3 regions of the Agathobacter sp. LCP21S3_B2 genome follow, and region 2 is predicted to be linked to each of the others. Evidence: predicted binding sites of a transcription regulator. Region 2 holds the regulator's gene; each other region holds the start of a gene.
What was found. Region 2 encodes Rex, which represses fermentation and respiration genes when NADH is low (regulators of the CRP and FNR family bind a similar motif). Its sites were predicted from a motif close to ATTGTTAANTANTTAACAAT; they were not measured.
Positions count from the first base shown of each region.

Region 1: a site for Rex is predicted at 1,650-1,669, ahead of ACTQ1L_RS07685 (acetyl-CoA C-acetyltransferase). Genes of this name have one in related genera too.
Region 3: a site for Rex is predicted at 1,938-1,957, ahead of ACTQ1L_RS04305 (enoyl-CoA hydratase-related protein). Genes of this name have one in related genera too.

Region 1 covers NZ_JBQKGQ010000008.1:124,586-128,878, forward strand. The annotation lists gene carB (carbamoyl-phosphate synthase large subunit) at 1-1,461, shown strand, start outside; gene ACTQ1L_RS07685 (acetyl-CoA C-acetyltransferase) at 1,762-2,946, shown strand; gene ACTQ1L_RS07690 (3-hydroxyacyl-CoA dehydrogenase family protein) at 3,102-3,974, shown strand; gene ACTQ1L_RS07695 (acyl-CoA dehydrogenase) at 4,016-4,293, shown strand, end outside.
Region 2 covers NZ_JBQKGQ010000001.1:33,050-37,342, forward strand. The annotation lists gene ACTQ1L_RS00150 (2-isopropylmalate synthase) at 1-18, shown strand, start outside; gene ACTQ1L_RS00155 (GntR family transcriptional regulator) at 35-694, shown strand; gene ACTQ1L_RS00160 (NADP-dependent isocitrate dehydrogenase) at 708-1,916, shown strand; gene ACTQ1L_RS00165 (redox-sensing transcriptional repressor Rex) at 2,087-2,725, shown strand; gene ACTQ1L_RS00170 (hypothetical protein) at 2,738-3,379, shown strand; gene ACTQ1L_RS00175 (NAD(P)H-hydrate dehydratase) at 3,382-4,293, shown strand, end outside.
Region 3 covers NZ_JBQKGQ010000004.1:113,639-117,931, reverse strand. The annotation lists gene ACTQ1L_RS04310 (MATE family efflux transporter) at 1-791, opposite strand, end outside; gene ACTQ1L_RS04305 (enoyl-CoA hydratase-related protein) at 1,073-1,876, opposite strand; gene ACTQ1L_RS04300 (glycosyl hydrolase) at 2,114-4,293, opposite strand, start outside.

The DNA.
Region 1 (4,293 bases), on a different contig from region 2:
GCCAAGGAAGGCTGGGAGACAATCATCGTAAACAACAACCCTGAGACCGTTTCAACTGACTTTGATATTGCTGACAAGCTTTATTTTGAGCCACTCACAGCAGAGGATGTTGAGAGCATCGTTAATATTGAAAAGCCTGACGGAGCTGTTGTACAGTTCGGTGGACAGACCGCCATCAAGCTTACAGAGGCACTTATGAAGATGGGTGTCAAGATACTTGGAACAAAGGCAGAGGATGTAGACGCAGCCGAGGACAGAGAGCTCTTCGACGAGATTCTTCAGAAGACAGGCATCCCAAGAGCAGCAGGTGGTACAGTATTTACAGCTGAGGAGGCAAAGAAGGTAGCAAACGAGATCGGTTACCCTGTACTTGTCCGTCCTTCATACGTGCTTGGCGGACAGGGTATGAAGATTGCATGGAATGATGATGAAATCGAAGAGTTTATCGGCATCATCAACACAATCACACAGGATCATCCAATCCTTGTAGATAAGTACCTTATGGGTAAGGAAATTGAGGTTGATGCAATCTGTGACGGTACAGATATCCTGATTCCTGGCATCATGGAGCACATCGAGCGTACAGGAGTACACTCAGGAGACTCTATCTCAGTTTACCCTGCACATACTATCTCAGAAAAAGCAAAAGAGACTCTGGTTGAGTATACAAAGAGACTTGCACAGGCACTCCATGTTGTTGGTATGATTAATATCCAGTTTATCGATATGGATGACAACATCTATGTTATCGAGGTAAACCCACGTTCTTCAAGAACAGTACCATACATCAGCAAGGTTACAGGTATTCCGATTGTAGACCTCGCAGCAAGAATCATCATGGGTGAGACAATAAAGGGCATGGGCTACACACCTGGACTTGCTCCGACAGCCGATTACACTGCAATCAAGATGCCGGTATTCTCATTCGAGAAGCTGCGTGGCGCTGAGATTTCACTCGGACCTGAGATGAAGTCAACAGGAGAGTGTCTTGGAATCGACAAGACCTTCAATGGTGCGCTTTACAAGGCATTTGAGGGTGCGGGAGTCGAGCTTCCTAAGTATAAGCAGATGATTATGACTGTAAAGGATGCCGACAAGCCTGAGGCAGTAGGTGTTGCAAAGCGTTTTGAGAAGCTTGGATACAAGATTTATGCTACAAGAAGTACTGCAAAGTACTTACAGGAGCACGGAGTAAATGCTCTTCGTGTAAACAAGATATCACAGGAGTCTCCAAACGTCATGGATCTTATCCTCGGACACAAGATAGACCTTGTAATCGATACACCTACACAGGGTAACGGAGACAAGACAAGAGACGGCTTCCTTATCAGAAGAAATGCAATCGAGACAGGTGTTTACTGTATCACAGCCATGGATACAGCGAATGCACTTGCACATGCATTAGAGACTGCTTCTGACAAGAAGACACCGGTTGACATTGCAACAGTTAAGAATCTTTAAAAATATATAGAATATATTTTATCCCCGGACAGTATAGCGGATATGCTGCCCGGGGATTTTTTATAAAATGAAAAATATGATGCGTTATGCCTGTATGCATGCCGCAGGTTATAATAGCATCGGCTTTTGTTAATCTGACGGAATAGTATAAGTAATACGCGTGAAAAATATGCAAATTTTAATAGAATTTTGACAAATTATTAACAAAACCAATTGATTTTTACATAAATTTGTAGTATAATAACTTTGTTAAAAAATTAACAGCACGGATGTGCAATACAATTTAAAGGAGATAATATAATGGCAAAGAAAGTTGTAATCGCAAGTGCTTGCCGTACAGCAATCGGCAAAATGGGCGGAGCATTAAGCAATACTCCAGCCGCAGATTTAGGTGCAATCGTAATTAAGGAGGCTTTAAACCGTGCAGGTGTTGCTCCTGAGATGGTTGACGAGGTTAAGATGGGTTGTGTTATCCAGGCAGCTCAGGGACAGAACGTAGCTCGTCAGGCTTCTATCAAGGCAGGACTTCCAATCGAGGTTCCGGCTATCACAATCAATGTTGTTTGTGGATCAGGTCTTAAGTGTGTAAACGACGCTGCTACAATGATCAAGGCCGGTGAGGCTGATATCGTTGTTGCAGGTGGTATGGAGAACATGTCAATGGCTCCTTACGCTATGACAAAGGCACGTTTCGGATACAGAATGAACAATGCAACAATCATCGATACAATGGTTAACGATGCTCTTACAGATGCATTCAACCACTATCATATGATGATCACAGCTGAGAATGTATGTGATAAATACGGCATCACTCGTGAAGAGCTTGATGAGTTCTCAGCAAACTCACAGCAGAAGTGTGAGGCAGCTATCGCAGCAGGTAAGTTCGATGATGAGATCGTTCCTGTACCTGTTAAGGTTAAGAAAGAAATCGTTGAGTTCACAAAGGACGAGGGACCTCGTGCCGGAACAACAGCAGAGTCTCTTTCTAAGCTTCGTTGCTGCTCAGGTAAAGAGGGCGGACTTATTACAGCCGGTAACGCATCAGGAATCAATGATGGTGCTGCAGCAGTAGTTGTAATGAGCGAAGAGAAAGCTAAGGAGCTCGGTGTTAAGCCATTAGCTACATGGGTAGCAGGAGCACTTGGCGGAGTTGAGCCTGAGATCATGGGTGTTGGACCGGTAGCTTCTACAAAGAAGGTTCTTGCAAAGACAGGTCTTTCAATTGATGATTTCGATCTTATCGAGGCAAACGAGGCATTTGCTGCACAGTCAATCGCTGTAGCAAGAGATCTTGGTTTCGATATGAGCAAGGTAAATGTAAACGGTGGTGCTATCGCACTCGGACATCCTGTTGGAGCTTCAGGCTGTCGTATCCTTGTTACATTATTACATGAGATGCAGAAGAGAGGATCTAACAGAGGTCTTGCAACACTTTGTATCGGTGGTGGAATGGGATGTTCTACTATCGTTGAGAAGTACTAATTTTCTTTGCCAATAGATATATGAGGGGATGCAGGTGCATCCCCTTGTAGTGTGAATTAGTTTATTTACATCAGTATATATATATGATTAAGTTATGCTGCAGAGGCTTAGCACTTAAAGCTTTTGCACCATAATATATTTTAGGAGGAATTAAAATGAAGGTTGGAGTTATCGGTGCTGGTACAATGGGCCAGGGAATCGCAAAAGCATTCGCACAGGTAGATGGATACGAGGTAGCACTCTGCGATATTAAGCAGGAGTGGGCTGAAGGCGGAAAAGACAAGATTGCAAAAGGATATGCAAGACTTGTAGCAAAAGAGAAAATGACACAGGAGAAGGTTGACAGCATTCTTGCAAGCATCACTCCTGGTTTAAAAGAAGATCTCTGCAAGGATTGTGACCTCATCGTTGAGGCTGCTTTCGAGGATATGCAGGTTAAGAAAACTACATTCGCTGAGTTAGACAAGATTGCTAAGCCAGAGTGTATTTTCGCTTCAAATACATCATCACTTTCAATCACAGAGATTGGAAACGGACTTACACGTCCATTAATCGGTATGCACTTCTTCAACCCTGCTGACCGTATGAAGTTAGTAGAGGTTATCGCAGGAGTTAACACACCTGTTGAGACAGTTGATGCAATTAAGAAGATTGCAGAGGAGATCGGCAAGACACCTGTACAGGTTAACGAGGCTGCCGGTTTCGTAGTAAACCGTATCCTTATCCCAATGATCAACGAGGCTGCTTTCATCAAGATGGAGGGTGTTTCAGATATCGCCGGAATCGATGCAGCTATGAAGCTTGGTGCTAACCATCCAATGGGACCATTAGAGCTTGGAGATTTCATTGGACTTGATATCTGCCTTGCAATCATGGACGTTCTTTACAATGAGACAGGTGACAGCAAGTATCGTGCATGCCCACTCCTTCGCAAGATGGTAAGAGGCGGAAACCTTGGATGCAAGAGCGGCAAGGGATTCTACGTTTACAACGCAGACCGCACAAAGACACCTGTAGACGCAATGTAAATGAGATTAAAACAAAATATAAATTTCAAGGAGAATAAATCATGGATTTCACTTTAGATCAGAAACATGAGATGGCTCGCGACCTTTTCAAACAGTTCGCAGAGACAGAAGTTAAACCTCTTGCACAGGAGACTGACGAGACAGAGGTATTCCCAGCAGAGACAGTTGCTAAGATGGGAAAATATGGATTCATGGGCATTCCTGTACCAAAGGAGTACGGCGGACAGGGCTGTGATCCACTTACATACGTTATGTGTGTAGAAGAATTATCAAAGGTTTGTGGTACAACAGGCGTTATTGTATCTGCTCATACATCACT
Region 2 (4,293 bases):
CTTAATATAGTATTATAGTGAGGTGGATTAGTACATGTCACATGATAATTACAGCCTGAGTGCCAGGGTATACAATCATATCAGGGATGGTATACTTGCAGGAACATTTGCAAAGGGCGATGAGCTTAAGGAAAAGAATATCGGTGATGAGCTTGGAGTGAGCAGGACTCCAGTGAGGGAGGCACTGCGTCAGCTTGAGCTTGAGGGACTTGTGTCTATCATCCCCAATAAGGGAGCGTTCGTGGAGGGCGTTTCCACGGACGATATCAGGGATATATACGAGATAAGAGCTCTGCTTGAGGGACTTTGTGCCAGATGGGCTGCAACGAGGATATCGGATGAGCTCATGGCGGCCATGGATGAGAATATTTATCTCACAGAGTTTCACGAGAAAAAGGGCAATGCAAAGAAGCTTCTTGAGCTGGACAATAGGTTTCATGAGTTGCTGTATGAGGCCGGCGGAAGCAAGGAGCTTATGAGGGTATTAAAGGACTATCATGAGTATGTCGGCAGAGTGAGAAAGGTGACACTCGGCGAGACAAAAAGAGCTAAAAACTCCACTCACGAGCATAAACAGATATGCGAGGCAATTAAGAATCATGACGTACTGCTGGCAGAAAAATGCGCCAGAGAGCATATAAACAATTCAAAGAAAAATATGGAACACCTTGGTTGGGAAAACCTTATTAAGTAAAGGAGATTTAAGAATGAGCAAGATTACGATGACAACACCCCTTGTAGAGATGGACGGAGACGAGATGACCAGAATCCTCTGGCAGATGATAAAGGATGAGCTTTTAATACCTTTTATCGATTTAAAGACAGAGTATTATGATCTGGGCTTAGAGGAGCGAAATCGTACAGATGATCAGGTGACCGTTGAATCAGCAAAGGCAACCATGAAATACGGTGTCGCAGTAAAATGTGCGACAATCACACCAAACGCAGCCAGAATGACAGAATACAATTTAAAGGAGATGTGGAAGAGCCCTAACGGCACAATAAGAGCCATGCTTGACGGAACAGTGTTCAGAGCACCAATCGTTGTAAAGGGCATAGAGCCAAACGTAAAGACATGGGTTAAACCAATCACAATCGCTCGTCATGCATATGGTGATGTGTACAAGGCAACAGAGATGAAGGTAGCTGGTCCCGGAAAGGCTGAGCTTGTATTTACAGCAGAAGATGGAACCGAGACAAGAGAGCTAATCCATGAGTTTAAGGGAGCGGGAGTTATTCAGGGACAGCATAACTTAGACGATTCAATCGAGAGCTTTGCACATAGCTGCTTTAAGTATGCACTTGATACAAAGCAGGATTTATGGTTTGCCACAAAGGATACAATCTCAAAGAAGTATGACCATACCTTCAAGGATATCTTCCAGGAAATCTTTGATGCACAGTACAAGGATGCTTTTGAGAAGGCTGGAATTACATATTTCTACACACTTATTGATGATGCTGTTGCCAGAGTAATGAAATCTGAGGGTGGATTTATCTGGGCATGCAAGAACTATGACGGAGATGTAATGAGTGATATGATCTCATCTGCATTCGGCTCACTTGCCATGATGACATCAGTGCTTGTATCCCCTCACGGATACTATGAGTATGAGGCAGCGCACGGAACAGTACAGAGACACTATTACAAGCATTTAAAGGGTGAGGAGACATCAACAAACTCTGTAGCTACTATTTTTGCTTGGACAGGAGCTCTCAGAAAGAGAGGAGAGCTTGACAAGCTTCCTGCACTTTCTGAGTTTGCAGACAAGCTTGAGGCAGCCTGCATAAAGACTATTGAGAGCGGAAAGATGACAAAGGATCTCGCACTCATCACAACAATTGAGAATCCTACTGTTTTAAACAGCGAGGGCTTCATCAAGGCAATCAGGGAGGAGCTTGAGAAGACAATTTAATCTGAAACTTGGTTTTTACTTTAGATTATGATATAACCCGGGAATAATTATAAATTTTTTGAATGTTAAATTCTTAACACATTGACAGATGACCTTCAAAAAATTATAATTAGTCTTGGGTTTTTGTCTTTAAAATAGAAATGACATCCTGATGATTGGAGGAATAGGACTTGAGTAAAGAAATATCACAGGCGGTTATCAGACGACTGCCACGATACTATAGATATCTCGGAGAGCTTTTAGATGAGGGAGTGGAGCGTATTTCATCAAACGATCTGAGTCACAGAATGAAGGTTACAGCTTCGCAAATCAGACAGGATCTCAACAATTTCGGAGGCTTTGGACAGCAGGGATACGGATACAATGTTCAGTTCCTCTACGAGGAAATAGGAAAGATAATGGGACTTGACACTGAGCATAGAATAATTATCATCGGTGCAGGTAATCTGGGACAGGCGCTTGCCAATTATGTAAAGTTTGAAAAGCTTGGTTTTGTGATTACGGCCCTCTTTGATGTGAATCCTGATCTTTCAGGAAAGAGTGTGCGAGGCATTCCAATCCTTATGCTAAACGAGCTGGGAGAGTATTGCAGGACACACAGGGTGGATATTGCTGCGCTTACCATGCCAAAGTCAAAGGCTGATACCATTGCGTCAAAGCTTGTTGAACTGGGGATAAAGGCTATATGGAATTTCGCTCATGTGGACCTTGAAATACCTGACAAGGATGTGGTTGTGGAGAGTGTACATCTGTCTGACAGCCTTATGCAGCTCAGCTACAATATTGTAAAAAATTCCAAAAATAAATAGAGGGTGAGTTTTATGAATGATAAAAAAGATTTTGAGGCTGCATTAAAAGGAAAAAAGGTGCCTTTACTGGTTTTAGACCAGAAATGGCACAGGCTTTTTGCCATTCATGGTAAGACTGATGAAATATCAGCCACGGAAAAAGAACTGGATGAGCTGTTGAAGCTGCAGGGAAAGTACAATAATGAGCTCAAGGATTTGAAGAAGCTTAAGTCAAAGACCATGACAAATATTGTCGCCAACATGGGCGATGACGGAGATGAAAAGCGCGACAAGGATAAGCAGATTATAGATGAGATAAATGAGAAAGCCGACAATATCGAGGGAGAGCTTATTGAAATCCAAAAGAATATAAAAGCAGTTAATGACAGGCTGATGCTTTTGTCGATGGATTACTTCAGTGAAAAAATCGAGAAAAACAAACTGGAATCAAAAGAAATTGACGACTGGATTGCAAATATAAGAGTTGAGCTCAAAAAGAATGTAATCAGAAAACAGAACAGAGATATCAACAACAGGGAGATTTATTCATATCTTCATGATATTTTTGGCGCTGAGGTTTTGGATCTTTTTGATATTGAATATGACGATCCTATGGTCTTTAATGCCAATAATGCAAAGGCTGATAATGCAAACAATGAGAATAAGGGGAATTGATATTGGAATATATTGTTACAGGTAATGAAATGAAGCTTCTGGACGATACAACATCACAGGTCTTTTTGGTTCCTTCGGTGGTGCTGATGGAGCAGGCTGCGGCCGGTGTTGTCCGGGAGCTTGTTGCATGTTTTGATAAATCAAAGGAGTTTGCCGTGATATGCGGCAGAGGCAATAATGCAGGAGACGGTATCACGATAGCAAGACTTTTAAATCAGGCCGGATACAGATGCATGGTGTACTATGCTTTTGGCACAGATGAGGCAGGAAGCGAGCTCTTTGAGCTGCAGAAAAATATATACGCAAGGTATGGCTTCAAGGTGGTCTCTGATATTGAGAGTGTGTGTAAAAGTGACGTAATAATAGATGCACTGTTTGGCACAGGGCTTAAGCGAGCCATAGAAGGCTCTTTAGCAGATGTGATTTCAGCCGTTAACAAGGCAAATGCTTACAGGGTGGCGGTCGACGTGCCGTCGGGAGTGGATTCTGATAAAGGACATGTGATGGGATGCACTTTTAAAGCAGATTTCACATATACTTTTTCTTATAAAAAGACAGGCCTTCTCCTGTGGCCGGGCTGTGATTATTGCGGTCTGGTTAAGGTGGTGCCTATAGGCATAGATGACCACAGCTTTTGTGGTAATCTGCCATCAGTAAGGGCTCTTGATGAGTCTGATTTAAAGAAGCTTGATAACAGACCGGTACACTCCAACAAGGGAACTTTCGGAAAACTGTTAGTTATTGCAGGAAGCCGCAATATGGCAGGTGCGGCGGTGCTTTCGGCAAAGGCTGCATATAAAAGCGGAGCAGGGCTTGTGAAAATTATAACGCCGGAGTGCAACCGCTCAATAATCCAATGTGCTTTGCCGGAAGCACTGCTTTGTACTGATATCACGTCAGCTAAAGCACTTGAG
Region 3 (4,293 bases), on a different contig from region 2:
CATATATTTGCTATGGCAAAGAGCGAGTACTGTATCGCTGCCGGAACTCCAATCCGAAGCACTGCTGCGGCTGCATCCCTGTCAATCGCTATATCCTTCATGCGCAGACCGTAGCTGCCGTATGTCTTCATGAGAAACCTGATGATGAGAGCCGCTGAGATGTACTGTGCTATGATGCTTGCGATGGCTACTCCTATCACTCCCAGTCTGCATACTATTACAAAAAACAGGTTGAGCACTATATTGATAATTCCCGAGACACTCAGGTATATAAGAGGCCTCTTTGTATCTCCTACTGCGCTCAGCACACCGTTACCGAAATTATAAAGCGCAAGCGCCGGCGAACCGCACAGGTATATCATCAGATATGCTGTGGCACCGTCTATCAGCTCCGGCTTTGTATTCATCACTTCAAGCAGGGGCTTTGAAAAAGCCAGTCCTGCCACTAACAGTAAAAGTCCCGCTATAAAGCACAGAATGACTGATGTGTGGACGGTCTTATGCACCCTCTGATAGTCCTCTGCTCCCATGTGCAGTGCCGTGACAGCATTGACACCGCCTCCCATGCCAAGCAGTATGCCTGTTGTGAGTGTGATGATGATTGTCGTGGAACCGACTGAGCCGAGTGCTCTTGCACCCGCAAATTTCCCCACCACTGCTACATCCGTCATATTAAAAAATACCTGAAGCAGGTTTGAAAACATGAGCGGTATGGAGTAAATCAGTATCTTCCTTGCGAGTGGTCCGTTCACCATATCCAGTTCTTTGGTCTGTGCTGCTCTTGACATCATTTTTCCTCTTGTAAAGCTTAAATTATATTTCTATGACAATATATTTTCTCACGAAATAGTTACAAATACTTTCTTGTCATACTCCGATAAATCAAATATTAATTTATTATAGAAACATTTTATACTTTTTTCAAGACCTGTAAACATCTAAAAAGGGCAGAAAAAACCGGTGCTAAAACGCACCGGCTTTTATACCTTAAACCTTACATATTTACACTGCTGCACACAGCCTGATATCATGATGTCAGCCCCACGTCCAGACAGCGTCTGTATATCATAATTTAGAAATCTGTGAGGTTTGCAGCTCTCTTCTCAAGGAATGCTCCCATTCCCTCTTTCTTGTCGTTTGTATCATTTACAACACCGAAGAGGTTTGCTTCCATCTCAACAGCGTTCTTGATATCCATATCATATCCGTTGTTGATAGCAGCCTTAGCAACTGCTACTGCGTAGCTTCCCTTAGAGATGATCTTAGCAGCCATAGCTTTTGCTGTAGACATTAACTCTTCTTTAGCTACTACTTTATTAACGAGACCGATGCGGTATGCTTCAGCAGCGTCAACGTTGTCGCATGTGAAGATCATTTCCTTAGCACGTCCCATTCCTACTAAACGAGCAAGTCTCTGTGTACCACCGAATCCAGGAATGATTCCAAGTCCTGTCTCTGGCTGTCCGAAAATTGCGTTTTCAGAAGCGATTCTGATATCACATGCCATAGCGATCTCGCATCCACCACCGAGTGCGAATCCGTTAACAGCTGCGATTGTAACCTGACGCATATTCATAAGCTTGAAGAATGGCTCAGAAGCCTTGATTCCGAATGCTCTTGCCTGTGGTGCTGTGAAGTTAACCATCTCAGCGATATCAGCTCCTGCTACGAATGACTTGAACTCGTTACCCTTCTTGTCAGGACCACCTGTTAAGATAACAACCTTAACATCATCTCTTGCCTCGATCTCTGTTAATGCTACGTTTAACTCATCAAGAGTCTCACTGTTTAATGCATTAAGAGCAGCCGGTCTTGAAATTGCAAGTACAGCAATCTGATCTGCTACGTCAAGTGTTAAATTTTTGAACTCGCTCATTGTATAAATCCTCCTTAAAAATCCATATGTATGTTCTACATTTATACCAAAATACTACCACTTTGATAAATTTTTGTCAATGTCTGTAAGACTATTTCCGACCTTATTTTCCAATTTTATTTCATATCTAATTATACAGCAGAAAACGGCTCACTTTATGTGAACCGCTCCCTGCATTGGCTTATTTATGAGTAGTTATACCTCTTACCGGTGTTGGATTGATATCATAAAACAATACTATCTCATTGTTTTCTTTGATTTCTTTCTTGATGCTCCGAGGAGTCCTGCTCCTGCTGCACATCCTGCAACCCAGATAAGGATATTTCTGTTGTCTCCGGTCTTTGTAGCCTTTTTCGTTGTTGTGTTCTTCTTGACCGTGTTTGGCTTAGCCTGTGGCTGTGATGGCTGTGTAGAAGGTGTTGTTACCTGTCCACCGTTGCTTCCACCATTATTGTCTTTGTTATCGCCCTGATTTCCACCATTGTTGTCGTTATTATCATCGCTGTCGTTCTGGTTTCCACCATTTATTGCAGGCTCACCGATTGCTGTGTCTGTTACGATAAGTCCGTACTCAGCATCCTGATCAGATAATGCAAGCTGATCGTCTGTGAGTTTTACAGCGCGGATACCATCAAAGTAAATAGTTGATGTGATATCTGTTGCACCATTTTCAGGTATTGAATTACACCAGATTGCAAACTTTGTGATATTTGAAGGATCAAGTGTTCCACCCTGTTTACCCTTAAATTTGCTGAATGGTATTGAAACATATTTAGCTTCTGTTCCCTTTACAAAATCTGTAAGGTATGCTTCAAACTCTTCTCCTGAGCCATCTGTTACCTGTACTACAAGCTTCTGTCCCTGTCCGTCAGGTTTAACCCACATCTGGAGTGCATTGTAATCAGAAAAATCTTTGTTCGTAAGGCTTGATTTGATATTTCCTGTCCAGACCTCTGAGCCTTTTGTCTTTAATGTGTAAGTAAATGCTCCACCATATGTTCCATCAGCTTTGTTATCTTTATTCAACTTAAATGATGAAGAACATCCTGCTGCTGAGTTCTGTGTATATGCTGCCTCAAGCAATCCGTTACTTCCTGAATAATAATCGAAATCCTCAAATACATTTGCAGGTGCCACATCTTTTTTCTTACCTATACTTAAGTTCTTGATAGTAGAGATTTCTGTTCCATCAGCCACCACCGTAATTGTAGCAACATCTGTCTTTCCGAGTTTCTCCATATCAGCTGCTGTAAGTGTTGCTGTGTACTGGGTTGATCCTGCCACAGATGCTGTAGTATCAAGGCTCTGTGCTGCAACTGCTGCTTTCTGTGCTTTTCCGTCTAAAGTGATAGATTTGTCTGTTGCTGTATCCTTTACTATAAAGCTTACTTTGCCGGCATTCTTTACATATGCGCTGAGTGTTGTATCCTCTGTCAGCTCATCCATATCAAACGGCTCTGTGATATAACCATATGTATTGTCATATGTATTTGCCTTTGCTGCTGTTGCTAATGTATCAATATTGTTATAGAAATTAGTTCCATTTCCAAATATTGAGTTGCCATCATTGTAGTAATCGATAAACTCATTGATCATCTCCTGACCATATGTATCATCATACTTATATGGTACATAGAAGTTTGTATCGCTGAAGTTTGCCCATACGAGGTAATATGGCATATCATTCTTCTTAGCAACATCATTTACCTTCTGATACCAGTTATATCCTGATTTTGCCTCTGCAACAGGATTTCCTTTTACCATAAGTCCATCACTTGAGCCGTCTGCTCTTGTAACACGCACTCCACACTCAGAAATGCCTGCGATCTTGCCATGATCCTCTGCGATCTTTGATACTACCTTACATGTGCTGTCAAGATTCTCAAAGTATGATTCATCTGCATCCTGTCCATAAGTATAGTCTGCATAGTAATCGAAACCTAATACATCTACATACTCATCTCCCGGATATCTGCTCATGAACTCATCCTCTGATGAGATTGGTCCACATGGAGAGTATACATAGAGCATATTGTGTACACCTTTGCTCTCTAAGTAATCTCTTGTATATCTGTAAAGACTCTTGTAGCTCTCCTCTGAGTTTGTTGATCCCCACCAGAACCATGAACCTGTGTTCTCATGTAAAGGTCTGAACATTACAGGGATATCAGCCTTTGCTAACTGATTAGCATAATCTGCAATTATATCGAGGTACGCATTGTATACCTCATTATTTTCTCCCCCCGGAAGAATTGTCTTTAATGAGTCATTGCTGAGATCCTTTGACTCGCTGAAATCACATTTATAGAAATCATATGTTCCATCATCATTCTTCTTTATCTTATCATTTGTAAAGTTTGGCATATGAGCTGATAAGCTGACGATAGCACCGTTGTCCGCAGCTGTCTTGCTTGAAG